One region of the Solwaraspora sp. WMMD792 genome, then DNA from elsewhere that is predicted to be linked to it. Evidence: riboswitches for the same ligand, from Rfam matches in the RefSeq annotation. Region 1 holds a riboswitch; each other region holds the start of a gene.

What was found. A riboswitch is a leader RNA that binds a small molecule or an ion and turns the genes downstream of it on or off. The one in region 1 is predicted to bind cobalamin.
Region 2: it holds a riboswitch for cobalamin, as region 1 does, so the genes downstream of both, cobN (cobaltochelatase subunit CobN) here and O7629_RS32090 (ribonucleoside-diphosphate reductase subunit alpha) in region 1, are expected to answer to the same signal.
Region 3: it holds a riboswitch for cobalamin, as region 1 does, so the genes downstream of both, O7629_RS10605 (VWA domain-containing protein) here and O7629_RS32090 (ribonucleoside-diphosphate reductase subunit alpha) in region 1, are expected to answer to the same signal.

What each region holds. Positions count from the first base shown of each region.
Region 1 is NZ_JARUBH010000009.1:6,889,090-6,898,505, forward strand. It holds gene O7629_RS32075 (putative N-acetylmannosamine-6-phosphate 2-epimerase) at 1-711, shown strand, start outside; gene O7629_RS32080 (ROK family protein) at 711-1,682, shown strand; gene O7629_RS32085 (hypothetical protein) at 1,660-2,214, opposite strand; cobalamin riboswitch at 2,308-2,518, shown strand; gene O7629_RS32090 (ribonucleoside-diphosphate reductase subunit alpha) at 2,659-4,986, shown strand; gene O7629_RS32095 (ribonucleotide-diphosphate reductase subunit beta) at 4,983-6,065, shown strand; gene O7629_RS32100 (aminotransferase class III-fold pyridoxal phosphate-dependent enzyme) at 6,131-7,465, opposite strand; gene O7629_RS32105 (aminotransferase class III-fold pyridoxal phosphate-dependent enzyme) at 7,462-8,853, opposite strand; gene O7629_RS32110 (aldehyde dehydrogenase family protein) at 8,853-9,416, opposite strand, start outside.
Region 2 is NZ_JARUBH010000009.1:2,024,787-2,034,202, forward strand. It holds gene O7629_RS10675 (pirin family protein) at 1-154, opposite strand, end outside; gene cobN (cobaltochelatase subunit CobN) at 215-3,856, opposite strand; cobalamin riboswitch at 3,913-4,043, opposite strand; gene O7629_RS10685 (precorrin-3B synthase) at 4,161-5,450, shown strand; gene O7629_RS10690 (precorrin-8X methylmutase) at 5,447-6,085, shown strand; gene O7629_RS10695 (precorrin-2 C(20)-methyltransferase) at 6,082-7,605, shown strand; gene O7629_RS10700 (cobalt-precorrin-6A reductase) at 7,593-8,399, opposite strand; gene cobM (precorrin-4 C(11)-methyltransferase) at 8,387-9,130, opposite strand; gene cbiE (precorrin-6y C5,15-methyltransferase (decarboxylating) subunit CbiE) at 9,127-9,416, opposite strand, start outside.
Region 3 is NZ_JARUBH010000009.1:2,006,144-2,015,559, forward strand. It holds gene adhE (bifunctional acetaldehyde-CoA/alcohol dehydrogenase) at 1-238, shown strand, start outside; gene O7629_RS10580 (hypothetical protein) at 308-940, opposite strand; gene O7629_RS10585 (helix-turn-helix transcriptional regulator) at 937-2,013, opposite strand; gene O7629_RS10590 (hypothetical protein) at 2,212-2,553, opposite strand; gene O7629_RS10595 (CbtA family protein) at 2,622-3,380, opposite strand; gene O7629_RS10600 (CbtB-domain containing protein) at 3,397-3,597, opposite strand; cobalamin riboswitch at 3,629-3,803, opposite strand; cobalamin riboswitch at 3,915-4,042, shown strand; gene O7629_RS10605 (VWA domain-containing protein) at 4,123-6,204, shown strand; gene cobO (cob(I)yrinic acid a,c-diamide adenosyltransferase) at 6,204-6,806, shown strand; gene O7629_RS10615 (cobyrinate a,c-diamide synthase) at 6,800-8,308, shown strand; partial or broken gene O7629_RS10620 (TetR/AcrR family transcriptional regulator) at 8,267-8,743, opposite strand; gene O7629_RS10625 (DUF2277 family protein) at 8,920-9,138, shown strand; gene O7629_RS10630 (hypothetical protein) at 9,308-9,416, shown strand, end outside.

The DNA.
Region 1 (9,416 bases):
TCCTGCCAGGCCCCCGAGGGGCATCCGCTGCGGGTGCCGTCGGTCATCGCCCGGCTCGCCGCGTGCGCCGCCCTCGGTGGTGCCGCCGCCGTGCGGGTCAACCACCCCGACGACGTACGGGCCGTGAAGTCCGTAGTGGATCTTCCGGTGATCGCGCTGCACAAGGAGCGGGCCGCTGACCGCGACCTGATCACCCCACGCTGGGAGCTGGTCGAATCGCTCGCCGCCGCCGGTGCCGACGTCGTCGCCGTCGAGGCCACCGGACGGGGCGAGCTGCCGGTCGACGCCCTGGTCGCCCGCGTCCACGGGCAGCTCGGCCTGCCCGTGATGGCCGACGTGGCAACCGTCGACCAGGGCACCGCCGCCTGGGCGGCCGGCGCGGACCTGGTGGCCACCACACTGTCCGGGTACACCCCGGACAGCCCACGGCAGGAGGCCCCCGACCTCGACCTCGTCGCGGCGCTCACCGCCGCCGGGGTCCGCGTCGTCGCCGAGGGCCGGTTCGCCACCCCCGACCAGGTGCGTGCCGCCTTCGCCGCAGGCGCGTACGCGACGGTCGTCGGAACCGCGATCACCGACCCGGTCGCGCTGACCCGGGGCCTCGCCGCAGCCGCTCCACGCCCGGCCAGCCCGACCAGCCCGACCGGCCCGACCGGCCCGACCGGTGCCGCCGGCGCAGACAGTTCGGCCAGCCTGGCTGGGCAGCACTGATGGCGGCAGCCATGGCCGGCACCGGCGGTCCGGTCACCATCGGTGTCGACATCGGAGGTACGAAGATCGCCGCCGCGCTCGTCGGCGTCGACGGCGCTGTCGGCCCACTGCGCCGGGTGCCGACGCCGGCCGCCGAGGGCGCCACCGCGGTACTCGCCGCCGCGATCGATGTGGCTCGTCAGGCCGGGCGGGACGCGGCTGGAACCCCGGTCGCCTGCGGGGTCGGCACTGCTGGCGCCGTCGACCCGGCGGGTCGGGTCACCCACGCCACCGACACCCTGCCCGGCTGGCGGGGCACCGACGTGCGGGCAGCGTTCACCGCCGCCCTCGGCCTGCCGGTCGTGGTGTGCAACGACGTACACGCGATGGCCGCCGGTGAGGCATGGTGCGGCGCCGCCGCCGACGCCCGGGACGCGCTCGTCGTCGCCGCCGGCACCGGCATCGGCGGCGCGATCGTGGTCGGCGGCGACGTGGTGGTGGGCCGGCACGGGTTCGCCGGCAGCGTCGGGCATCTGCCGGCCGCCCGGCACCTCGGCCGACGTTGCGGTTGCGGCGCGGTCGACCACGTCGAGGCGTACGCGGCCGGCCCGGCGATCGCCGCCGAGTACGCGGCCCGGACCGGTCGCGGCGCGGCACCGCCCCTGGAGGAGGTCGCGGCGGCGGCGGCTGCCGGCGGTGATCCGGTCGCGGTCGAGGTGACCGACCTGGCCGCCCGGGTGCTGGGCGAAGGGCTGGCAACCGCCGCCAACCTGCTCGATCCCGAGGTGGTCGTCCTCGGTGGCGGCGTCGTCGGACTCGGCGACCGGTTCGTCGCCGGCGTGCGCGCCGCGCTGCACGCGGCGGCGCTGCCCGGGATCGACCGGCTGCCGGTGCGTACCGCCCGGCTCGGCGACGCCGCTGTGCTGGCCGGCGCCGCGCTACTCGCCGGCCGGGTCCTCACCGGCCGGATCAGCGCCGGCCGAGGTCGATGACGGGCTCGGCGCCAGTCGCCGCGTCGCCACCTTGTCCGCCCGTACCGCCGCCGCTGGCCGCGGTGGGCTGGGCCGGTTGTCGGTCTGGACAGAGCCACAGCGATCCGATCGCCAGGGCCACCAGCAGGTGTACGGCGGACTCGCCGCCTCCTCTGTGGATCCAGCCCGGCCAGCCCGGCATGACGCCCAGCAGCAGTTCGCGCTGCGCGTCGATGTCCGGTGCGATGACGAACGACAGGGCGATCAGCGCCACGGTCGACGTGCTGAAGCCGACGACCAGGCCCACCCGGCACAGTCGGGGCCGTCGCCGGGGCCCGACGGTCAGCGCCCATACCGCCAGGCTGCTCACGGCCGCGATTCCGAGCATCGGCAGGTACGGGGTCTGTGGCGAGGTGATCCCGGCCAGGGTGTTGTTCAGGTCGAAGACCGCACCGGCCCGCAGCCCGGTCGCCTGGATGCTGAGCACCCCGACGACGCCGACGAGCAGGGCGCCGAGCACCGCCCCGTACAGACCCCATAGCACGCTTCTCACCCGACGGACCCTCCTCCTTGCACCCGGTGCACCCGACGCCGCGACACGCCGAACACAGTATCTGGTGTTGCGTCTTCTGGCTTGCTCCCATATATGGTGTACCCCGCAGCTGGTTCGGCCGCCCCTCGGCGGTGGTCGAGGTAAGAGGGAACCCGGTGTGAGTCCGGGACTGCCCCGCAGCGGTGAGTGGGAACGACCGCCGTCACCGAGCACTGGACCCGTGGCGGGTCCGGGAAGCGACGGCCAGTAGGTACGAGCACGACGCCCACGAGTCCGAAGACCTGCCAGCGTGCCGCACGCGTCGCGTGCGGTGGTCGAAGGCCGCGCGGGACGGCCGACGCCGACGACCGGTCCACGCCGGCGGAGCAGACCGCCAGGTGGGTGACCGGTGGCGTCCTCCCCGCGTGTCCGTCGACCGGTGGACAGGCACGACGAGGGGAACCGATGCAGGTACGCAAGCGCAACGGCGACACCGAACCGGTGGACGTCAACAAGATCGTCAAGGCGGTCGAACACTGGGTCGCCGACCTGGACGAGGTCGACCCGCTGCGGGTGGCGACCCGGACGATCAGCGGACTGTACGACGGGGCGACAACCGCCGAGCTGGACAAACTGTCCATCCAGACGGCGGCGGAGCTGATCGGCGAGGAGCCGCAGTACTCGAAACTGGCGGCCCGGCTGCTCGCCGCCTACGTGGACAAGGAGGTCCGCGGCCAGCAGGTGGCCAGCTTCAGCCAGTCGATCCGATACGCCCACGGCCTCGGGCTGATCGGCGACGACACCGCCGCCTTCGTCGCCCGCAACACCCGCAAACTCGACGACGCCGTCGACGTCGACGGCGACCTGCGCTTCGAGTACTTCGGGCTGCGTACGGTGGCCGACCGTTACCTGCTGCGGCATCCGCAGACCCGGCTGGTGGTGGAGACGCCCCAGTACTGGCTGCTGCGGGTGGCGTGCGGGCTGTCCCAGACGCCGGCCGAGGCGATCGACTTCTACCGGCTGATCTCCAGCCTGGCCTATCTGCCCAGCTCACCGACGTTGTTCAACTCGGGCACCCGGCACACCCAGATGTCGTCGTGCTTTCTGGTCGACTCGCCGCGCGACGAGCTCGACTCGATCTACGAGCGTTACCACCAGGTGGCGAAGCTGTCGAAGTTCTCCGGCGGGATCGGCATCTCCTGGTCGCGGATCCGTGGCCGGGGCGCGCTGATCCGGGGCACCAACGGCAGGTCGAACGGCATCGTGCCGTTCCTCAAGACGCTCGACGCCGGGGTCGCGGCGGTCAACCAGGGCGGCCGCCGCAAGGGCGCCGCCTGCGTCTACCTGGAGCCGTGGCATCCGGACGTCGAGGAGTTCCTGGAGTTGCGGGACAACACCGGCGAGGACGCCCGGCGCACCCACAACCTGAACCTGGCCAACTGGATCCCGGACGAGTTCATGCGGCGGGTCGAGGCGGACGCCGACTGGTCGCTGATCGACCCGTCCGACGCCCCCGAGCTGCCGGACCTGTACGGCGAGGCGTTCGACGAGGCGTACCGCGCGGCGGAGAAGAAGGCGGTCCGGACGGTCAAGGCCCGCGACCTGTACGGGCGGATGATGCGCACCCTGGCGCAGACCGGTAACGGCTGGATGACGTTCAAGGACGCCGCGAACCGGCTGTCCAACCAGACCGGCGAGCCGGGCAACACGATCCACCTGTCCAATTTGTGCACCGAGATCCTCGAGGTCAACAGCGACACCGAGACCGCGGTGTGCAACCTCGGGTCGATCAACCTCGGCGCGCACGTCACCGCCGACGGCGTCGACTGGGACAAGCTGCGCGCCACGGTCCGTACCGCCGTGGTGTTCCTGGACCGGGTGATCGACATCAACTACTACCCGGCGGTGCAGGCGGCGGCGTCGAACCCGCGCTGGCGGCCGGTCGGGCTGGGGCTGATGGGCCTGCAGGACGCGTTCTTCACGCTGCGGCTACCGTTCGACTCGGCGCCGGCCCGGGAGCTGTCCACTCGCGTCCAGGAGGAGATCTTCCTGACCGCGCTGGAAACCTCCGCCGGGCTCGCCGAACGGTTTGGCCCGCATCCGGCGTACGCCGAGACCCGGGCCGCCCGGGGCGAGCTGCACCCGGACCTGTGGGGTGCCGAGCCGGGCCAGCCCGAGCGGTGGGCCCGACTCCGGTCGACGATCGCCGCACACGGTCTGCGGAACTCGCTGCTGGTCGCGATCGCGCCGACCGCCACGATCGCCTCGATCGCCGGCTGCTACGAATGCATCGAGCCGCAGGTGTCCAACCTGTTCAAACGCGAAACCATGTCCGGGGAGTTCCTGCAGATCAACACCTACCTGGTCGGCGAGCTGAAGGCGCGCGGGCTGTGGACGGCGCCGGTCCGGGAGCAGATCAAGCGGGCCGAGGGCTCGGTGCAGGGCCTCACGGATCTGCCCGCCGACGTGCGGGAGCTGTTCCGTACCGCATGGGAGCTGCCGCAACGGGCGCTGATCGACCTGGCCGCCGCCCGTGCCCCGTACGTCGACCAGTCGCAGTCGCTGAACCTGTTCCTCAGCGCGCCGACCATCGGCAAGCTGTCCTCGATGTACCTTTACGCCTGGAAGTCCGGGCTGAAGACCACCTACTACCTGCGGTCGCGCCCGGCGACCCGGATCCAGCAGGCCACCGTCGGCATCGCGCCGACCGCCGGGCCGACCGTCGCGGCCAGCGCCGACGAGGCGTCTGCCTGCTCAATGGAAAACCCCGAAACCTGTGAGGCCTGCCAGTGACCACCGTCTCCGAAACCAACACCGACGCCGCGACCGCTGACGCCGCCACCGCGACCGCCGCCGCAGCTGCGGGCCGACGGCAGCTGCTGCTCGACCCCGGCATGGACCTGACCCTGCGGCCGATGCGCTACCCGCAGTTCTTCGACCGGTTCCGGGACGCGATCAAGAACACCTGGACGGTTGAAGAGGTCGACCTGCACTCCGACCTGCCGGACCTGGCCAGACTGTCGCCTGCCGAGCGGCACCTGGTGTCCCGGCTGGTCGCGTTCTTCGCCACCGGCGACACCATCGTCGCGAACAACCTGGTGCTCAACCTCTACCAGCACGTCAACTCCCCGGAGGGCCGGCTCTACCTGTCCCGGCAACTCTTCGAGGAGGCGGTGCACGTCCAGTTCTACCTGAACCTGCTGGACACCTACGTGCCGGACGAGCGGGAACGGTTCGCGGCGTTCGCGGCGGTGGAGAACATCCCGTCGATCGCCCGCAAGGCCGAGTTCTGCTTCAGGTGGATCGACTCGATCTTCGAGCTGCGGGAGCTGCGTAGCCGCGCCGACCGGCGGGCCTTCCTGCTCAACCTGATCTGCTTCGCCGCCTGCATCGAAGGGCTGTTCTTCTACGGCGCCTTCGCGTACGTGTACTTCCTGCGGTCCCGGGGGCTGCTGCACGGTCTCGCCTCGGGCACCAACTGGGTGTTCCGCGACGAGTCGATGCACATGGCGTTCGCCTTCGAGGTGGTGGACACGGTCCGCGCCGAGGAACCGGACCTGTTCGACTCCGAAATGGAGCAGCAGGTCAGGCAGATGCTGGCCGAGGCGGTGGAGTGCGAGGTGCAGTTCGCCGCGGACCTGCTCGACCAGGGCGTGTCCGGGATGTCGTTGGCCGACATGCGGGAGTATCTGCAGCACGTCGCCGACCGGCGGCTCGCGGTGCTCGGCATCGAACCGATGTACGGGTCGAAGAACCCGTTCGCGTTCATGGAGTTGCAGGACGTGCAGGAGCTGTCCAACTTCTTCGAGCGGCGGGTGTCGGCGTACCAGGTCGGGGTGACCGGCTCGGTCACCTTCGACGACGACTTCTGACCCGCGTCCCCGCCCGGCCCGCCGCGACCGGCTACCCCGGCCCGGCCGACTGTCCTGCTGGCCGGCTACTCCGGCTCGGTCGGCTGTCCCGCTGCCACCGGCTCGGTGACGGCGCGGATCGCGGCCGCCGTGCCGACGGCGATCTCCTCGACCTCGTCGGCGGAGACGACCAGCGGCGGGCCGAGCAGGATCACGTCACCGTCGACGCCGTCGGCGCAGCCGGTTCCGCTGTAGAGCAGCAGCCCGGCGTGCCGGGCGGCGGCGACGACCCGTTCGGCGACCCGGGCGGTACGGGCGTACGGCCGCGCGGTCTGCCGGTCGGCGACCAGCTCGACGCCGACCAGCAGGCCGCGACCGCGGACGTCCCCGACGTACGGTGAGTCGGCCAGTTCCCGGCGCAGGGCCCGGCGTAGCGACTCGCCGGCCCGCCGGCCCGCCGCGACGAGGTCCCGCTCGCGCAGCACCCGCAGCACCGCCCGGCCGGTGGCCGCGCCGACCAGGTGGTGCGAGTAGGTGAAGCCGTGGGTGAAGCCGGTCCGCGCGATCGTGTCGTGCACCGGGCCGGCGGCGACGGCCAGCCCCAGCGGCCAGTAGCCCGAACTGGCCCCCTTCGCCGCGACCAGGATGTCCGGGCGTACCCCCCAGTGGTCGACGCCGAACCAGGTGCCGGTACGGCCGAAGCCGGTCATCACCTCGTCGGCGATGAGCAGCACCCCGTACCGGCGGCAGACCTCGGCGACGGCCGGCCAGTAGTCGTCCGGCGGGACGCAGGCACCCAGCCCGGCCCCGGCGATCGGCTCGGCGATGAACGCCGCGACCGGCCGGGACCGGCACAGTTCGGCCAGCGCCGCCGCGTGCCGCGCCCCGCAGCCGACCGGATGGGTCTCCGGGAACGGGCAGCGGTACTCGTACGGGGTCGAGGTGTGCACCGCCTGTCCCAGCCACGGCAGGTACGGCGCACGCAGCCCGGCCCGGCCGGAGACGTCCAACGCGCCCCGGGAGTTGCCGTGGTAGGAGCCGACCCGGCCGACGATCAGGTGCCGGTCCTCACCCCGGGCCAGGTGGTAGGCGCGGGCCATCTTCAGCGCGGTCTCCACCGCCTCGCTGCCGCCGGAGACCGGGAACACCAACGGATCGTCCATCGGCAGTACGGCCGCGAGCTCGGCGGCGTACTCCTCCAGCACGTCGGCGCGGAACATCGAGCCGTGCGCGTACGCGACCGCGCCGGCCTGCTCGGCCTGCGCCCGGACCACCTCGGTGACGCCGTGGCCGATGCCGACGACGATCGCCCCGGCGGCCGCGTCGAGGTAGCGCTTGCCGGTGGTGTCCCACAGCTGCGCGCCGCACGCCGAGGCGATCCGTGGCGCATCGTCGGACACCCGGCCGAAGACATGGCTCATCCCGGTACGGCGACGGCCCCGCCGGCCTCGACCTCCCCGCCGGCCTCGACCTCCCCGGCTTCGACCTTTCCGTTGCCGGCGGCCTGCAGATCGGCGGCGACCTCGGCGACGGCCGCGCCGAACAGCCGCAGACCGGTCTGCGCCTGGGCCCGGGTGATCACCAGCGGCGGCGACATCCGTACCGCGTTGACGCCGGCCTCCAGCACCAGCAGACCGCGACTGAACGCCGCCTGCTGCACCTGGCCGGCGATCTCGCCGGTGGGGAACTCGACGCCGATCATCAGGCCGACCCCGCGCACGTCAACGAGCAGATGCGGGTACGCCTGCTGCAGCTCGCGCAGCCCGGCGAGCAGGAACTCGCCCTGCGTGGTGGCGTTGTCCAGCAGGCCCTCGTCCTGGATGACCCGCAGGGTGGCGAGGCCGGCGGCGCACGGCACCGGGCTGCCGCCGTAGGTGGAGCCGTGCGCGCCCGGACCCCAGGCCTCCATCAGCTCGGACCGGGCCAGGAACGCGCCCAGTGGCAGGCCGGAGGCGATGCCCTTCGCGCTGATCAGGATGTCCGGCTGGACGCCGGTGTGCTCGATCGCCCACATCCGGCCGGTGCGGCCCATGCCGCACTGCACCTCGTCGGCGACGAGCAGGATCCCGTGCCGGTCGCAGATCCGCCGCAGCCGGGCGAGCCAGCCGGCCGGCGGCACGATGAAGCCACCCTCACCCTGGATCGGTTCGACGAAGATCGCCGCGACCTCGCTCGGATCCACCTGGTGCTCGAACAGCACCTCCTCGATGAAGTCCAGCGACGCCGGGGCGTAGGGCGCGTGCAGCACGCCGGGCAGCAGCGGGCCGAACCCCTTGTGGTACTTGGACTTCGACCCGGTCAGCGTCATCGCCCCGTAGGTGCGGCCGTGGAACGACCCGTAGAAGCTGATCACGTACTGCCGGCCGGTGGCGTACCGGGACAGCTTCAGCGCGCCCTCGACGGCCTCGGCCCCGGAGTTGGTCAGGAAGACCCGTACCGGCCCGTCCATCGGCGCGGTCTCGGCCAGCGCCTGGCACATCTGGCCGTACAGCGGCAGGTAGAAGTCGCTGGCCGAGTAGTGCAGCAGGGTCGCGGCCTGCTGCTGCACCGCTTCGACGACGCTCGGGTGGCAGTGGCCGGTGGAGGTGACCGCGATCCCGGCGTTGAAGTCGAGGAACAGGTTGCCGTCGACGTCCTCGACGACGGTGCCGTGGCCGCGCCGGGGCGCGATCGCGTAGGCGCGGGGCAGCGACGGGCTGGTCACCGCTTGGTCGCGGGCCAGCACTTCGCGGGCCTGCGGGCCGGGCAGCTCGGTGACCAGGTGCGGTTGCGGGCGGTCCGGGTCGAACCAGTCGGGGGCCGTCGTCATCAGGCCACCACCGTCTGCGACTGCTCGCGGAGGAACTGCTGCAGGTAGTAGGGGCCGCCGCCGGCCTTGCCGGTGCTGCCGGAGCCCTTCCAGCCGCCGAACGGCTGCACTCCGGGCCAGGCGCCGGTGGTGGCGCCGGCCGGCCGGTTGACGTAGACGACGCCGGCTTCGATCCGGTCGAGGAAGTGGTCGATCTCGCCCTGGTCGGTGGAGAAGAACCCGGCGGTCAGGCCCAGCGGCACGCTGTTGGCCCGGTCCAGGCCCTCGTCGACCGAGTCGACCGGGCTGACCGCAACGAATGGCACGAACAGCTCGCGCTGGAAAAGGTCGTCGTCGGGCGGTACGTCGGCGACGACGGCCGGTGCCAGGTAGTAGCCGTCGGGGCGGCCGTCGACCCCGGCGAGCACCTGGCCGCCGGTGACCACCCGGCCGACGGTCGCGGCGTGTGCGACGGCCTCGCCGTAGCGGCGTACGGCGGCGGCGTCGATGACCGGACCGAGGTACGTGTCGCGGGCCAGCGGGTCGCCGACGACCAGCGACTCGGCCCGCTCGGCGAGTCGGGT
Region 2 (9,416 bases), 4.9 Mb from region 1:
CGACCATGCGCCGGGGTCGCTGCGGCAGCAGCCGCCGGACCGTCGTGTAGCGGCCCAGCGGCACGTCGTGGCCGGGTAGCAGCACGCTCTCCGGCTGCGCGCCGACGACCGTCGTCCCGTCGTACCGGATGCTCCCCGACGCCGCCGCACTCATGCCTCGACCTTACGCGCGGCACCGCCGGCGCGCCCGGCCGACCGCACCGCACCGTCCAGGTCAACCGGCGCGGTCCTCCAGGTCGCCTTCGGTACGCAGGAACACCTCCCGCAGCCCGTCGAGCACCGCCGGGTCGGGGTATTCCCAGAGCTTGCGGTCGGCCGCCTCCAGCAGCCGCTCGGTGATCCCGTGCAGCGCCCACGGGTTCGACTCGGTCAGGAACCGCTGGTTGACCTCGTCGAGCACGTACGTCTCGGCCAGCTTGTCGTACATCCAGTCGGCGACCACCCCGGCGGTGGCGTCGTAGCCGAACAGGTAGTCGACGGTGGCGGCCAGCTCGAACGCCCCCTTGTAGCCGTGCCGGCGCATCGCCGCCAGCCAGCGCGGGTTCACCACCCGGGCCCGGAAGATCCGGGCGGTCTCCTCGTGCAGCGCGCGGGTGCGGACCGCCTCCGGCCGGGTGCTGTCACCGACGTAGGCCGCCGGGGCCGACCCGGTCAACGCCCGTACCGTGGCGATCATCCCGCCGTGGTACTGGAAGTAGTCGTCGGAGTCAGCAATGTCATGTTCTCGGGTGTCGATGTTCTTCGCCGCTACCGCGATCCGCCGGTACGCCGACTCCATCTGGTCGCGGGCCGGCGCGCCGTCGAGGTCACGGCCGTAGGCGTAGCCGCCCCACACCGCATACACCTCGGCCAGGTCGGCGTCGTCGCGCCAGTTGCGGCTGTCGATCAGCTGCAGCAGCCCGGCACCGTACGTCCCCGGCTTGGAGCCGAAGATCCGCATGGTGGCCCGCCGGGTGTCGCCGTGGGTGGCCAGGTCGGCGCGGGCGTGCGCGGCGACGAAGTTCAGCTCGTCCGGCTCGTCGAGGGCCGCGACCTGCCGGACCGCGTCGTCCAACATGGCCACCACGTGCGGGAACGCGTCGCGGAAGAAACCCGAGATCCGTACCGTCACGTCGATGCGGGGCCGACCCAGCTCCTCGGTCGGGACCACCGTGACGCCGGTCACCCGCCGCGAAGCCTCGTCCCACACCGGCCGTACGCCGAGCAGCGCCAGCACCTCGGCGATGTCGTCCCCGGCGGTACGCATCGCCGACGTGCCCCACACCGACAGTCCCACCGAACGTGGCCAGTCGCCGGTGTCGGCCCGGTATCGGGCCAGCAGCGACTCCGCCATCGCCTGACCGGTCTCCCAGGCCAGCCGGCTCGGCACCGCCTTCGGATCCACCGAGTAGAAGTTGCGCCCGGTCGGGAGCACATTGATCAGCCCGCGCAACGGTGACCCGCTCGGCCCGGCCGGCACGTACCCGCCGGCCAGGGCGTGCACGACGTGGGCCAGCTCGTCGGTGGTGCGGGCCAGCCGGGGCACCACCTCGGTCGCCGCGAACTCCAGAATCCGGGTGACCAGCGTGGCCCGCCCGTCGTCGCCACCGCCGAGCACGCGCGTGGTGACCTCGGCGGCGGCGTCCGGTCGCCAACCGTGCTCCTCCATCGCGACCACCAGTTCCCGGGCGACCGCCTCGGCCGCGTCGGTGCCATCGCGGTCGGTGCCGGACTCGTCCAGGCCCAGCGCCTCCCGCAGGCCGGGCAGCGCGGCCACCTGCCCGGCCCACATCTGGCGGGCCCGCAGCATCGCCAGCACCAGGTCGACCCGGGCCGCGCCGACCGGTGCCGAGCCGAGCACGTGCAGCCCGTCGCGGATCTGCACGTCCTTGACCTCGCAGAGCCAGCCGTCGACGTGCAGCAGGAAGTCGTCGAACTCGGCGTCGTGCGGCCGGTCGTCCAGACCGAGGTCGTGGTCGAGCCGGGCGGCCTGGATCAGGGTCCAGATCTGCGCCCGGATCGCCGGCAGTTTCGCCGGGTCCAGGGCGGCGATGTTCGCATGCTCGTCGAGCAGTTGCTCCAGCCGGGCGATGTCGCCGTAGCTCTCCGCCCGGGCCATCGGCGGCACCAGGTGGTCGATCAGGGTGGCGTGCGCCCGGCGTTTGGCCTGGGTGCCCTCACCGGGGTCGTTGACCAGGAACGGGTAGATCAGCGGCAGATCGCCGAGGGCGGCGTCCGGCCCGCAGCCGGCGCTGAGCCCGACCGTCTTGCCCGGTAGCCACTCCAGGTTGCCGTGCTTGCCGACGTGCACCACGGCGTGCGCGCCGAAGCCGTGCTCCAGCCACCGGTAGGCGGCCAGGTAGTGGTGGCTCGGCGGCAGGTCCGGGTCGTGGTAGATGGCCACCGGGTTGGCCCCGAAGCCGCGCGGCGGCTGCACCAGCAGCACGACGTTGCCGGCGCGCAGCGCGGCGAGCACGATCTCGCCGTCGGGGTCGCGGGAAGTGTCCACGTACAGCTCGCCCGGTGGCGGACCCCAGTGCCGTTCAACCTGTTCGCGCAGCTCGGCCGGGAACTCGGCGTACCAGCGGCGGTAGTCGGCGGCCGTGATCCGCACCGGGTTGCCGGCCAGCTGATCCTCGGTCAGCCAGTCCGGATCCTGCCCGCCGGCAGCGATCAGCGCGTGCATCAACGCGTCGCCGTCGCCGTCGCCGTCGCCGTCGGCGTCGGCCAGGCCGGGGACCGCGTCCGGACCGTCCGGCGGCCCGACGTCGTAGCCGGCGTCGCGCAGCGTCCGCAGCAGCGCCAGGACGCTCGCGGGGGTGTCCAGGCCGACCGCGTTGCCGATCCGGGCGTGCTTCGTCGGGTACGCCGACAGCAGCACCGCGATCCGTTTGTCGGCCGGAGCGACGTGGCGCAGCATGGCGTGGCGGACCGCGATCCCGGCGACCCGGGCGGCCCGCTCGGGGTCGGCCACGTACACCGACAGGCCGTCGGCGTCGATCTCCTTGAACGAGAACGGCACGGTGATCAGCCGGCCGTCGAATTCGGGGATGGCCACCTGGGTCGCGGCATCCAACGGGGACAGTCCGTCGTCGGTGGCCGCCCAGGTCTGCCGCGAGCTGGTCAGGCAGAGCCCCTGCAGGATCGGCACGTCCAGCTCGGCGAGGGCGCCGACGTCCCAGGAGTCGTCGTCGCCTCCGGCGCCGACGGTCGCCGGTCGGGTCCCGCCGGCGGCCAGCACGGTCACCACCAGGGCATCGGCCTGACCCAGGGTGGCCAGCAGCTGCGGGTCGGCCGAGCGCAGCGACGAGCAGTAGACCGGCAGCGCCCGACCGCCGGCGGCGTCGACCGCGTCGCACAGCGCGTGCACGAAGCCGGTGTTGCCGGCCAGGTGGTGGGCCCGGTAGTAGAGCACCGCCACGCTCGGCCGCCCCGGTGCCGCCGGCACGCTCGTGCGCTCCAGTACGCCCCACTCCGGAGCCGGCTGCGGCGCGGCGAAGCCGTGCCCGGTGAGCAGCACCGTGTCGGACAGGAAACGGTGCAGCTCGGCGAGGTTCGGTGGGCCGCCGTGGGCCAGGTAGGCGTGCGCCTCGGCGGCCACCCCGGCGGGTACGGTGGACAGCTCCATCAGGGCGGCGTCCGGGGCCTGCTCACCGCTGAGCACCACCACCGGACGGGGTCCGGCCAGCAGTTCGTCCATCCCGTCCGGCCAGGCCCGGCGGCCGCCGAGCAGCCGGACCACCACGAGGTCGACGCCGGCCAGCAGCTGCGGAAGGTCGTCGACCGACAGCCGGGTCGGGTTTGCCAGGCGCCAGTCGGCACCGCTGGCCCGTCCACTCAACAGATCAGTATCTGAAGTGGACAAAAGTAGCATCATCGGACGCCCGGTCCTCCCTCGGGGTCCGCGCCCCGGGTCGTCGGTCGCGGCGACCGGAGTCTCCTGGCTCCCGGATCAACGCTCGCCCCGGCCTTCCGGCACCCGACTGAGGGGACCGTGGCCGTCGGTGGGGTCTGCTCCCCGGTGACAGTGGCGGGACCGCACCGGATTCACACCGGACTTCCTCCGCTTGTCGCCGCGTCTGGCTACCGAACACTGTCACGACCGGCGGACGTTTCGTCAAGGTGTGATGTATTCGCTGTGCGGCGGCCGCCGTCCGGGGACGACCCGTAGTATCCGCCGGGTGCCCGCCTTGCCATCGCCGCCCGCCCGGGGCGCACCCGATGCCTGCCCCGGCGCCGTGCAACTGCACCCGGCCGCCGACGGCCTGCTGGCCAGGATCCGTTGCCCCGGAGGGCTGCTCACCGCCGTCCAGCTGCGGCTGCTGGCCGCCGTCGCCCGCGACCACGGTGATGGACATCTCGAACTGACCAGCCGGGCAAACGTCCAGGTGCGCGCGGTCGCGGCCGCCGCCACCGGACCGTTCGCCGCCCGGCTGCGTGCGGCCGGGCTGCTACCGTCGACCGCGCACGAACGGGTCCGCAATATCCTCGGCTCCGCCCTCGCCGACATCGACACCCCGGCGGCCTGGGACGTCGGGGCGCAGGTCCGCGCCCTCGACACCGCGATCTGCGCGGAGCCGGACCTGGCCCGGCTCTCCGGGCGGTTCCTCTTCGCCATCGACGATGGCCGAGGCGACACCGTTGCGGCCCGAGCCGACGTCGGTCTGCTGCCCGGACCGGACGACGAGGTGACCGTGCTGCTCGCCGGTGCCGACCACGGGCTGCGGGCCCGGCCCGCCGACGCGGTACGGGTCGCGGTCGCCGCCGCCCGTGCCTTCCTGGACGATCCGGACGCGGCGGCCGGCAGCGCGTGGCGCCTCGATGACCTGACTCCGGCAGCGCTGGACCGCGTCGTGATCCGGGCCGGCACCGCACCCGGGGTACGGCGTACCGCGCGGCGGTGGCAACCACTGACGCCGGCCGGCGGCCCCGTCGCGCCGGTCGGGGTGCGGCACCGTCCCGACGGCGACTTCGCCCTCGTCGTGGCGGTCCCGTTGGGACGCTTGACAGTCGACCAGGTCGACCTGCTCGCGGCCGCGTCGCCGCAGCTGAGGATCACGCCGTGGCGGGGGGTGGTGCTGCCCCGGGTCACCGACCCCGCCGGTTGGGCGGACCGGTTCACCCGCGCCGGGCTGGTTACCGACCCCGACTCGCCGTGGCTCGGAGTGACCGCCTGCGCCGGGCTGCCGGGCTGTGCCCGGTCCCGGGCCGACGTGCGCGCCGACGCGGCAGCGACGCACGCCGGGCGGCCGGCCCCGACCGGCGGTGTGCCAGCACTGGGGCGTCGTCACCGCCTGCCGGTGCACTGGATCGGCTGTGAGCGTGGCTGCGGCAGTCCGGCCGGGCCGATGGTCCGGGTGACCGCCACCGGTGACGGGTACCAGATCGACGCCCCCGACCGGACCAGCATCCGCCTCCCGACCGGGGCCGCCCTCGGTGCGGCCGTCCAGACCGCACGTGAGGAGCCATGATGGACCATGTCCGCGACGCGGCAGAGATCTACCGGCAGTCGTTCGCCACCATCCGTGCCGAGGCCGACCTGAGCCGACTCACCGCCGAGCAGGCCCGGGTCGCGGTGCGGATGATCCACTCCTGCGGAATGGTCGACCTGGTCGACGACTTGGTCTTCTCGCCGCAGGTGGTGGCTGCCGCCCAGGGCGCGTTGCGGGCCGGCGCGCCGATCCTCTGCGACGCCACGATGGTCGCCGCCGGCATCACCCGGCGCCGGCTGCCGGCCGACAACCCGGTGCTGTGCGCCCTGTCCGACCCCCGGGTGCCCGAGCTGGCCGACCGGCTGGGCACCACTCGCAGCGCCGCGGCCGTCGAGCTGTGGGTCGACCGCCTTGACGGCGCGGTGGTCGCCGTCGGCAACGCACCGACCGCGCTGTTCCGGCTGTTGGAGCTGGTCGACGCCGGTGCCGGCCGGCCGTCGGCGGTGCTCGGCGTACCGGTCGGTTTCATCGGCGCCGCCGAGTCCAAGCAGGCTTTGATCGACCATGGTGGACTGGAACACCTGGTGGTCCGGGGACGACGCGGTGGCAGCGCGATGGCCGCCGCCGCACTCAACGCGATCGCCAACGACGACGAGGGACAGGTGGGGCGTTGAACGCGCGTCGCGGCGGACCGGGTCAGCTCTACGGCGTCGGGCTCGGCCCGGGTGACCCGGAACTGGTTACCGTGAAGGCGGCCCGGCTGATCGCTGCGGCCGACGTGATCGTGCACCACAGTGCCCGGCACGGTCGCAGCGTCGCCCGGTCCATCGCCGAGCCGTACCTGCGCGCGGGACAGATCGAGGAGGCGTTGGTCTACCCGGTGACCACCGAGCGCAGCACCCACCCCGGCGGCTACCGGGCGGCGATGGACGAGTTCTACGCCGACTGCGCGCGGCGGCTCGCCGCCCATCTCGACGCCGGTCGGACCGTGGTCGTGCTCGCCGAGGGCGACCCGCTGTTCTACGGCTCCTACATGCACCTGCACAAGCGGCTGGCCGACCGGTACCCGACCGAGGTGGTGCCCGGCGTCACCTCGATGAGCGGTGCCGCCGCCGCACTCGGCCGACCGTTGGTCGAGGCCGACGAGGTGCTCACCGTCCTGCCCGGCACCCTGTCCGGGGCGGAACTGACCAGACGGCTGGCCGAGACCGACGCCGCCGCCGTGCTCAAGCTGGGCCGGACCTTCCCGGCGGTACGCGACGCGCTGACCGCCGCCGGCCGGCTCGACGACGCCTGGTACGTCGAACGGGCCAGCACCGGGGAGGAACGCGTCGCGCCGCTGGCCGACGTCGACCCGGCGACGGTGCCGTACTTCTCCCTGGCGTTGCTGGCCAGCCGTCGCGGTGGCACCGTCGCGGCGAGCGCCGCCGACACCGCCCGGTCCGGCCGGGGAGAGGTGGTGGTGGTCGGCCTCGGACCGGCCGGCCGGGACTGGATCACCCCGCAGGCCCAGGCCGCTCTCGCGGCCGCCGACGACCTGGTCGGGTACGGACCGTACCTGGACCGGGTGCCGGCCAACCCCCGGCAACGCCGGCATCCGTCGGACAACCAGGTCGAGGCGCAGCGGGCCGCGCACGCGCTTCGGCTGGCGGCCGACGGAGCCCGGGTCGCGGTGGTCTCCTCCGGCGACCCCGGGGTGTTCGCGATGGCCACGGCGGTGCTGGAGGTCGCCGCCGAGCCCCGCTGGAAGGACGTGCCGGTCCGGGTGCTGCCCGGGGTGACCGCCGCCCAGGCGGTGGCCAGCCGGGTGGGGGCACCGCTCGGGCACGACTACTGCGTGCTGTCGTTGTCGGACCGGCTCAAACCCTGGCCGGTGATCGAGCGGAGGCTGCTCGCCGCCGCCCGCGCCGACCTGGTGATCGCGATCTACAACCCCGCGTCGCGCAGCCGGACCTGGCAGCTGGCCCGGGCCCGGGATCTGCTGCTGGAGCACCGGTCGGCGCAGACCCCGGTGGTGGTGGGCCGCGACATCGGCGGCCCCGGCGAACGTGTCGACGTGGTGGCGCTGGCCGATCTGGACCCGGCCACGGTGGACATGCGGACCCTGCTGATCGTCGGTTCGTCAGTGACCCAGGTCAACCACGGCCGGGACGCGGCGCCGGTGGTCTTCACCCCACGGCACTACCCGGGCTGAGCACCTGCCGCCGCGCCGAGCCCGGCCAGCCAGGTCACGGCGGCGTTGACGTCGCTGACCGTCGGTGCGGGTGGCGCGGCGGCCCGGTTGACCATCAGCACCGGCAGTCCGAGCTCGCGGGCGGCGACGAGCTTGGCGTACGTCTCGTCGCCGCCGCTGTCCTTGGTGACCAGCACGTCGATGGCGTGCGTGCGCATCAGCGTCCGTTCGCCGTCCACGGTGTACGGCCCACGGTCGAGCAGCAGTACCCGGTCGGCGGGCAGCGGCGGCTGCGGCGGGTCCACCGTCCGGATCAGGAAGAAGACGCCGCTCAGCGGCGCGAATGCGGCCAGGCTCTGCCGGCCGGTGGTCAGCATCGCCCGGCTGCCCAGTGCGGGCAGCGCGGCGGCGGCAGCGGTCAGGTCCGGCACCCGGTGCCAGACGTCGCCCGGCCCGGCCGTCCAGCCCGGCCGGCGCAGCACCAGCAGCGGTGTGCCGGTCTGGGCACAGGCGGTGACCGCCGAGGTGGAGATCCGGTTCGCGAACGGGTGGGTCGCGTCCACCACGGCACCGATGCGTTCGTCCCGTAGCCAGCGGGCCAGCCCGTCCGGTCCACCGAAGCCACCGACGCGGGTCTCGCCGTGCGGCAGCCGGGGCCGGGCCACCCGGCCGGCCAGCGAGGTGACCACCCGCGTCGGCGGGTCGGTCGACAGGGCGGCGGCGAGCTGACGGGCCTGGGCGGTGCCGCCGAGAATGAGCACCCGGGGTCCGCCGTCCGGGCCGGGGCGGGTCCGGTGACCGGTCACTGCCGGCACCGGTCGGCGCTGTACAGATGGCTGTCGGGGAAACCTGCCGCGCCGAGCACCGCGCCGACGACGATCACCGCGGTACGCCGTACGCCGGCGGTGTGCACCTGGCCGGCGATGTCAGCCAGCGTGCCCCGCAGCAGCACCTCGTCGGGACGACTCGCCCGGGCCACCACCGCGGCCGGGCAGTCCGGGCCGTAGTGCGGTAGCAGGTCGTCCACCACCTCGTCGATGCGCTGCACGGCCAGGTGCAGCACCAGGGTGGCCCGGCTGGCACCGAGGGTGGCCAGGTCCTCGCCCGGCGGCATGGCGGTGGAGCTGACGGACACCCGGGTCAGGATCACCGTCTGGCCGATCTCCGGGACGGTCAGTTCCCGGCCGAGCGCGGCGGCGGCCGCGGCGAAGGCGGGCACGCCGGGCACGATCTGGTACGGCACCCCGGCGGCGTCCAACCGACGGATCTGTTCGGCGACGGCGCTGAACAGCGAGGGGTCGCCGGAGTGCAGCCGGGCGACGTCGAGCCCGGCGGCGTGCGCGGCCAGCATCTCGGCGACGATCTCGTCCAGGGTCAGCCGGGCGGTGTCGACCAGCCGGGCCCCGGGTGGGCAGTGGGCGAGCAGCTCGGTCGGGACCAGACTGCCGGCGTACAGGCAGACCGGGCTGGTCGCGACGACCTCGCGGCCCCGGACGGTGATCAGGTCGGCGGCACCGGGGCCGGCGCCGACGAATCGTACGGTCACTGGCGTTCCACCACCCACTGGGTCACCGGCATCATCGGTCGCCACCCGGTGAACCCGCCGACCGGTGCGGCCCGGTTGACGGCGATCCGGGTCAGGTCGCCGCCGATGCGGGAGTGCCAACCGGCGAGCAGCGCCTCGGACTCGACGGTCACCGCGTTGACCACCAGCCGGCCGCCGGGCCGCAGTGCCGACCAGGCGGCGTCCAGCAGCCCGGTGGTGGTGACCCCGCCGCCGACGAAGATCGCGTCCGGGGGGTCGAGACCGACCAGTGCCTGCGGGGCTGCCG
Region 3 (9,416 bases), 4.9 Mb from region 1:
TCCCGCCGAAGGCGTCGAGTCGTACGCCGCCGCTGTGGAACGGCTACGCGACGCGGTCGGCATCGAGCCGTCGTTCCAGGCGGTCGGGGTCGACGAGGCGTCGTTCCTGGCCAGTCTGCCGCAGCAGGCGGTCAACGCGTACGAGGACCAGTGCGCACCGGCCAACCCGCGGATGCCGATGCTCGACGACATGCAGGAGATCATGCGTACCGCGTACTACGGCGCGGCCGGTCGTTGATCGTCTCCGGTCCGGCTGCGGCACGCTGCCGCAGCCGGACGTGGCGCGCCTGCCCATCGGCCCCGGCGGTCACTGTTGCTCGGGGAACGCCACACAGTTGGCGCAGCCCGGACTTGGCACGGGCAACTCGGTCTGCTCATCGAGGGTGATCGCTCTGTCGACCAGTGGGTGGTCGACCGGGATCGACCGGGCGGCCACCGTGCCGTCCGGCTCACCGACGAGTTCGACGCAGGCCAGGCGGACCTGCTCCGAGCGCATCAGACAGACGCCCCGGTTCGCCGGTGGCGCCCCACCTGGAAACACGATCCGTACCGGCGAGGCGTCGGTCGGGTGGTAGGGCACCAACTGGGTGCGGTAGACGAAGGTCGGCCCGTCGTCGGGGCGGAACACCGCGACCCCGAACCGGTATTTGTCCTTGTAGGTGGTGCAGAGCGTCGCCTCGCCCGGCAGCACCGGACCGAGGTCCGGGTCCGCGACGAGGCCGCTCAACTGGCCGGCGGCGCAGCCAGCCGGAGTCCACCAGTCCGTGATGGCCGGCTCGCTGGTGGGGATCGGCGAAGCCGAAGCCGTCCATGACGGCGTCGGCGTACCTGCGGACACGGGCGTGGCGGACACGCTGGCGGTCGACAGCCACGCCAGGGTAGCTGCCATCAGGATCGTCGCGGCCGTCATCACGGCGGTCCGGCGAGGTGTGGGGGTCAATGGGATTCCTCCTCCGGTGCGGACGTTTCCGCGTGGGACGACGAGCGGGGTGCCGCGGTACGGGTGGGCGGAGCCAGGGCGACCACACCCGTGGCGCCGAGCAGGATCGCCAACTGGAAGCGGTTCTCCACGCCGAGGCGGTCCATCAGGTTGCGCATCGTGTACGCGACGGTGCGCAGGCTCAGCCGCAGTTCCTCGGCGGCGGAGGCGTCGGTGTGCCCGGCGGCGAGGAGTGCGACCAGCGCCTGCTCACGGGGGGTCAGTGTGATCGCAGGTCTCCCTCCTGGACCGGACCGGTGCGCCCGCGCCCACAGCTGGTCGAACAGGTCGCACAGTTGGCGGACCGCGACCGGGTCCACCAGCTCGACGTATCCGGCCTCGAAGTCGAGCGGATCGACGGGGAACAGCGCGACGCGTCGGTCGTAGACCAGCAGTTTGATCGGCGGGTCGGGCAGCTCCCGGACCCGTTCGGGGTCGGCCGCGTCGAGCTGGGCGAGATGCTCGACGCTGTGGTCGTCGACGGTGGGCGGCCGCTGCAGCACCCGCACCCGGATGCCCCGGTCCAGTTGGCTGCGGTCCAGTGGGATCGCCTCCGCCGAGGCCGCCGCGCTGATCACTTCGGTGTTGATGGCCAGGTGTTCGTGTCGTTCGGCGGCGACCAGCCGCCGCACCCGGTCGCGGGCGGCGGTCCGGCTGCCCAGGCTGCGTACCGCCGGGTCGTCCGGGCCGGGCAGGTCGATGCCGTGCACGGTACGGAAATGCTGGCGCCAGACGTCCTGCCGCCGTACCGGCCGCGCGGGCCGGCGTAGCCGCGCGATGACCGGACCCGCTGGCAGCGGCCGCCAGCCGGCAGCGGTCGGCACCGCCGCCGCCAGGCCGTTCAGTTCGTCGAGCGCGACCTTGACGCGTTTGCGGGTCAGCCCCAGCTCATGGGCGAGCTGGCCGCTGCTGCGGGCACCGAACATGGTCAGCGCCCGGTAGACCAGATCGGCATCGGGTGAGGCGCCCCACCGGGTCAGTTGTGCAACCGCGGTCGGGCCGTGCGTCCTGATGGTCCCCGTTCCCCGTGTCACGCCGGTCAGCTCAGCACAGAAACGCCGCAGGAGAGAAGACCACGGCACCGGACGGTTGCGCGATTGTGCAATCGGTTCGCGCCGTCCTTGTCGAACCGGGCGCCGATAGGTGATCGTGATCCGGGCAGGCGCGCGTTCGGGGGCGTCGCTTGTCGGCCGCCGGATCGCGATGGCCGACAAGCGACGGCACCACGGCGGTCAGGACGTCGGGGCCGACTTTCCCCAGCGGGGGGCGGCGAACCACAGCCCGGCGAGCCGGTCCGGCGGCGCGGCCAGGCCCGGACCGCCGGCCGCGATCCACTCGGCGACACTCGACAGTGACGTCTCGTCGAGCACACCGCCGAGCCACACCGGGCGGGCGCCCAGTCGGCGGGCCAGCGCCGCCGGCTGCACGACTACCACGTTGGACCGGTCACAGGCGTTGAGGCAGTCGGACACCCGTACCGACCCGGCGGCGCGCAGGATGTCGAGCTGCCGGTCGTGGTCGACGTCCGGGTGTTTGCGACGGGTGCCGCAACAGCAGCCCCGGCAGACGGTCACCCGGACGGGGCGCCCGGCCGCCGGGCCCGCCGGGCCGTGCTCCGGGCCCGCCGCGCCGTCGTCCGCCGTCACGCGACGTCGGCGAGCGTGGACCGCCGACCACCGGTCCGGGCCGGGATGAGCAGCAGTCCGAACACCACCCCGAGGACCGTCCACATCGTGGCGAGCTGGGCCAGCGAGGCGAGTCGGAATTCCCACAGCAGCGCCGCCGGGATGTCGGCGGGCACGTCGACCCCGGTGGCCGGCCAGAGCGCCAGCAGCAGGGCGTACCCGACGACGGCCAGCGCCGCCGCGACCACCGTCCGGTAGGGTGCCGGCCGCGCCCAGCCGGTCAGCCGCCGGTGGGTCAGCAGCGCCAGCCAGGTGACGGCGGCCGCGGCGATGATGAACGACAGATACTGTCCGGTGCGCTGGTTGACGGTGTCCGGGTCGCCGACGCCCGGCGGGTTGGCCGGGAAGTGGATCGCCGGTAGCAGCGCCACCACGACGAAGCCGAGCCCGGCGAGCAGCCCCACCCGGCGGAAGTCGTCGCGGCCGGGCAGCAGGTGCCGGGTCGCCGCGAAGACCACGGCGACGATCAACGCCAGGCACAGCGCCACCGCTACGGTGGCGACCAGCCCGCCGAAGACCTGCATGGCCCGACCGACCAACTCCTCGTCGTGACTGTGTCCGGCCGTGCCGGTCGCCGTGCGGGCCTCCTCGACGACCAGCGCCGACTCGATCCGTGGTTCGACGATCAGCAGGGCCGCCACCGCTCCCGCCGCGCCGGCGGCCGCACCGGCGAGCAGGCCGCGGCCCAGCACCGCGCCGAACGGGTAGGTGCTCATCGGAGCTGGCCGCCGCTCAGTGGCACGGTACGCCGAGGGCGTGCCGGCCGTCGTGGGTGAACTCGTGCACGAACTCGGCGGCACCGGCCAGCACCAGCCCGTTGTCCTGCGCGACCAGGTAGATGACGACCGCCGCGACGGCGGCCAGCAACCAACCGGCGAGCGGTACGCGGATGGCGGTGGTGGTGACCTCGCCGCCGACAGAAGGTGCAGTCATGCCAGGAAATCCTCTCGTCCATGCCTCGTGGCGATGCGGTGCGTGCCACGGCCGGTCTCCTGGCTCCCGGATCGTCGCGGCCGTCCCGCCTTCCCGGACCGTCGTCGGCCCAGTGGCGTGGTGGAACGGACACTTCCCGGTCACAGTGGCGAGGACCACGCCGGACTCACACCGGCTTCCCGAACACCGTGGCCTGCGCAGCGTACCGCCGTGGTGACCGCTCGGGCAATGGCTGCGGCCGTGGCCGGCACCGGGACCGGCGCCACATTGACGGTGGACCGCCGGTGGGGGAGCATGACCGGCACGAGCGGTGCGCGGAGGAACCCGGTGCGAATCCGGGGCGGTCCCGCCACTGTGACCGGTGAGTCGCGTCCCCGTGAGACAGCCACTGCCCCAACGGCGGGAAGGCTCGGGACGCGACGTCGATCCGGCAGCCAGGAGACTCCGGCCGCTCGCTGGTCCACCGGTACGCGGGCGTGGACACCCGCGGGAGGGATTCACCATGCACACCTGTCGGCCCCTGCCATGACGCCGTACCCGTTCACCGCCGTCGTCGGCCTGCCCGACCTGCGGCAGGCCCTGCTGCTCGCCGCGGTGCACCCCGGCATCGGCGGCGTGCTCATCCGGGGTGAGAAGGGCACCGCGAAGTCGACGATCGTCCGCGCGCTGGCCGGGCTGCTACCGGAGGTCGACCGGGTGCTCGGCTGCCGGTTCGGCTGCGACCCGGCGGCCCCGGACCCAACCTGCCCCGATGGGCCGCACACCGCGCCGGTGACCGCACGCCGCGGCCCGGCCGCCCTGGTCGAGCTGCCGGTCGGCGCCACTGAGGACCGGGTGGTCGGCACCCTCGACATTCAGCGGGTGCTCAGCGCTGGCGTGAAGGCCTACGAGCCGGGGCTGCTCGCCGCCGCGCACCGGGGCCTGCTCTACGTCGACGAGGTCAACCTGTTGCCGGACCATCTGGTGGACCTGCTGCTGGACGCGGCGGCGATGGGCCGGGCCCACGTCGAACGCGACGGGGTGTCGGTCAGTCACGCCGCCCGGTTCCTGCTGGTCGGCACGATGAACCCGGAGGAGGGCGAGCCGCGTCCACAGTTGCTGGACCGCTTCGGGTTGATGGTGTCGGTGGCCGCACCTTCCGAGGTGGCCGACCGGGCCGAGGTGGTGCGCCGGCGGCTGGCGTACGAGACCGACCCGGTGGCGTTCGCGGACCGCTGGCGGTCCACCGACAGCCAGCTCGCAGAGCGGGTACGCGACGCGCGGGCGGCCCTGCCTGCGGTCACGCTGCCCGATGCCGAGATCGACCGGATCGCCCGGATCTGCCTGGCGTACCAGGTGGACGGTATGCGGGCCGACATCGTGATGGCCCGCGCCGCGGTCGCGCTGGCCGCCTGGCGCGGTCAGACGGCGGTCACCGCCGCCGAGGTCGCCGACGCAGCCCGGCTGGCACTGCCGCACCGGCGGCGCCGTGACCCGCTCGATCCGCCCGGCGCCGACGAGCAGCGCCTCGACGAGGTGCTGCGGGACGAGTGCGGCGACGACGACCCCGGTCCTGCGCCGCCGCCGGATCCGCCGCCACCGGACGCCGGTCCGCCGCAGGGTCCGCCACCATCGGACGGCGGCCCGTCGACCGGCCCGCCCGAGTCGGACGGCGGCCCGTCAACCGGCCCGCCCGGCTCGGACGGCGGCCCGCCGTCCGAGCCGGCTACGCCGGACGCCAGCGGGCCGGCGGACGGTGCCGAGCAGCCGGACGGCGTACCGCCGGGCGGTCCGGCTCCGGCGGCGGCCGGGCCCGCGTACCGGCCCCGGACCCTGCGCCTACCCGGGCTCGGGGCCGGCGCGACGCCCGGCCGACGTTCGGCGGCCCACGCCGACCGGGGCCGGGTGGTCGGTGCCGGATCACCGACCGGACGGCCGTCGACGGTGCACCTACCGGCCACGGTGCGTGCCGCCGCATCCCGGGGTGCCCGCCGGATCACCCCCGCCGACCTGCGCCAGGCCCGCTACGTCGGCCAGGAGGCGAACCTGATCCTGTTCGTGGTCGACGCCTCCGGGTCGATGGCGGCCCGGCAGCGAATGGCCGTGGTCAAGACCGCCGTGCTGTCGCTGCTGCGCGACGCCTACCACCGGCGGGACCGGATCGGGATGATCACCTTCCGGGGCGCCGCCGCCGACGTGGTGCTGCCGCCGACCAGCAGCCACGAGGTGGCCGTCGCCAAGCTGGCGCAGCTGCGCACCGGTGGCCGTACCCCGATCGCCGCCGGGCTGCGGGCCGCCGCCGCCACCGTCGCCGCCGAGCGCCGCCGCGAGCCACGCCGTCGGCCACTGATCCTGTTGGTCACCGACGGGCGGTCGACCAGCGGGCCGAATCCGATAGCCCTGGCGCCGCTGCTCGCCGGCACCGCGATGGTGGTGCTCGACTGCGAGTCCGGTCCGGTGCGACTGGGCCTGGCCCGGCGGCTCGCCACCGCTTTCGACGCCGAATGGCTGCCGCTGGAGGCGCTGTCGGCGGTGGTGCCGCACCCCGGGACCGTCAACCGGTCGACCGCTACGAACCAGCCTGGCGCCGCACCTCGGGTCGGCCTCGCCGGCGGGAGGGCTGCCTGATGCCACAGGGTAAACCGGAACACGTCCCCGACGACGGGCTGACCACCCGGGCCCGGCGGCGTCAGCCGGTGCTCGCGGTGCACACCGGGCCCGGTAAGGGCAAGTCGACGGCGGCCTTCGGGATGGCGTTGCGGGCCTGGTCGGCCGGCTGGCCGGTGGTCGTGTACCAGTTCGTCAAGTCTCCGAAGTGGAAGGTCGGCGAGGAGGCGGCCCTGCGTACCCTCGGCGAGTCCGGCCGGGGAGCGCCGGTGACCTGGCACAAGATGGGGGAGGGCTGGTCCTGGATCCAGCGCCCCGGCACCGAGCGTGATCACGCCGCCGAAGCCGCCGAAGGCTGGGCCCAGATCCGCCGCGACCTGGCCGCCGAGGCGTACCGGTTCTACGTGCTGGACGAGTTCACCTACCCGATCAAGTGGGGCTGGATCGACGTCGCCGAGGTGGTGTCGGTACTGCGGGACCGGCCGGGCAGCCAGCATGTGGTGGTCACCGGCCGGGACGCCGCCCCGGAGCTGATCGACCTCGCCGACCTGGTGACCGAGATGACCAAGGTCAAGCATCCGATGGACGCCGGACGCAAGGGCCAGCAGGGCATCGAGTGGTAGCCGTACCTCGGGTGGTGGTCGCCGCCCCCGGCTCCGGGCACGGCAAGACCACGGTGGCCACCGGCCTGCTCGCCGCCTACGCGGCCCAGGGTGTCCGGGTCGCCGGCTTCAAGGTCGGCCCGGACTACATCGACCCCGGTTACCACACGCTCGCCGCCGGCCGGCCCGGCCGCAACCTGGACCCGGTGCTGGTCGGTGAGGAGCGCGTCGCGCCACTGTTCGCCCACGGCGCCGCCGGTGCCGACCTCGCGGTCATCGAGGGCGTGATGGGGCTCTACGACGGCCGGGTCGGCGGTGCCGACGTCGGCTCCACCGCCCAGGTCGCGGCGCTGCTGGCGGCCCCGGTGCTGCTGGTCGTCGACGCGGCCGGGCAGAGCCGGTCGATCGCCGCACTGGTGCACGGCTTCCGGTCGTTCGGGCAGGTCCACATCGCCGGGGTGATCCTCAACCGGGTCGGCTCCGACCGGCACGCGCAGGTGCTGCGGGACGCCTGTGCGGAGGTCGGCGCGCCGGTGCTCGGGGTGCTGCGTCGACAGCCGTCGGTCGACACCCCGTCGCGGCATCTGGGTCTGGTGCCGGCGGTGGAACGCGCCGCCGAGGCGCGTGCGGCGGTCGGGGCGCTGGCGGAGTTGGTCGCCGCGTCGGTGGACCTGGCCGCGGTGGCGGCGGTGGCGGGCGCCGCGCCCGCGCTGGCGGTCGGACCCTGGTCGCCGGCGGCTGCCGTACGGGATGCGGACGCCCGTCCCGGCGAGAACGTGCCTGGGGAGGCGAGCGGTGACCGGCCGGTGGTTGCCGTCGCCGGTGGACCGGCGTTCAGCTTCGGCTATCCGGAGACCGTCGAGCTGCTGACGGCAGCCGGTGCCGAGGTGCGTACCGTCGATCCGGTCCGCGACCAGCGACTGCCCGCGGCGACTGCGGCGTTGGTCGTCGGCGGCGGCTTTCCCGAGGTGTACGCCGCCGAGCTGGCCGCGAACGCCGGGTTGCGGCGGCAGGTGGCGGCGTTGGCGGCCGCCGGCGCGCCGATCGTCGCCGAGTGCGCCGGCCTGCTGTGGCTGTGCCGCACCCTCGACGAGGCGCCGATGTGCGGAGTGCTGCCGGCGGACGCGCGGATGACGTCCCGGTTGACGCTCGGCTACCGCGATGCGGTGGCGTTGACCGACAGCGTGTTGGCGCCGGAGGGGGCCCGGCTGACCGGCCACGAGTTCCACCGTACCGAGGTGACGCCGCGGGCCGGCGCGGCACCGGCCTGGGGGTGGCGTGGCGCGGCGCCGGAGGGTTTCGTCGCCGGTGGCGTGCACGCGTCGTATCTGCACCTGCACTGGGCGGCCCGGCCGCAGATCGCGTCCCGGCTGGTCGCGGCCGCGCGGCGGGCGGTGTCAGTCCCGTGGCAAGCTGGCGGTGAACATGGCGATCAGCCGTTCGTAGCTCTCCGTAACGTCCTCGGGCAGGCCGAACCCGCCGTCGATTTCCAGGCAGACGAAGCCGTGCATCATCGCCCGTAGGCAGCGGGTGGCGTGTACCGCCGCCGACCGCTGCAGTCCGTAGCCGCGCAGCACGGCCAGGAACACCTCCAGCAGCCTGGTTCCTTCGGTGGCGGTGATCGGGTCGCGGATCGGGTCGGCGGGCATCGCCGCCCACCGGGCGGGATGCCGGCGGACGTAGTCCCGGCTGGCGTGCATCAGGGCGGCGACGGCCGCGTCCCGGCTGAGGCCGAGGGTGTGGCGGGTGAGTTCGTCGGCGAACTCACCGACGAGCCGGGACCCGATGAGCGCCCGCAGTTCGGTGAGGCCGCCGGTGACGTGCTTGTAGAGCGACGGTGTGGCGACCCCGACCCGGCCGGCCACCGCGTTGAGCGACAGCGCGTCGAGTCCCTGCTCGTCGATGAGGGCGATCGCGGCGTCGACCAGGCCGCCCCGGGTGAGCCCTGCTCTAGGCACGTCGGCGGCCGGACCGCGTCGGCTGGCTACAGATCATAACGTTAAAGCTAATGTTGTTAGCTTGGCCCGTCAAGTTGGCCCGGGTCGTCGGAGTGGCCCGCGGCGTCAAGTGGGTCTGGATCGGCCGGGCCGGGCTCGGGCCGCCTGCCGACGTGAGCTGCGGCAGTATGGAACGCATGTGCCGAAGCATCAAGACGCTCCGTGAGCCGTACACCGCCGATGTGACCGACGCCGACATCGAGGCCGCCGCGCTGCAGTATGTCCGGAAGATCTCTGGTTTCCGGCAACCAGCCGCCCACAACGCGGAGGCGTTCGACGCCGCCGTGGCGGCCGTCGCCGCCGCCAGCCGCGAACTGCTGGATCGTCTGGTGGTCCGAGCCCCGGCGGCCCGGTAGTCCACGGCTCCGCCATGACCATCGTTGACGACAACCGCACGATGTGACTGTTCGCGATTCTGTGAATATTCTTAATAGAAACTTGAGGTTCCGGACAGATCCGTCGACCATCCACCCACGTATGGCCCGGTAGCTGCGTTCGGGCAGCGGCTACCGAGAGGAGCGGTGCATGTACGGGTGGGACATCAGGAGTGGGCGGGCGCGCAAGGTCTTCGTCGGGGTGGCGGCGGCAGCCCTGCTCGGCGGCGGACTGGCGGTCGGCACCGGGCTCGGCAACG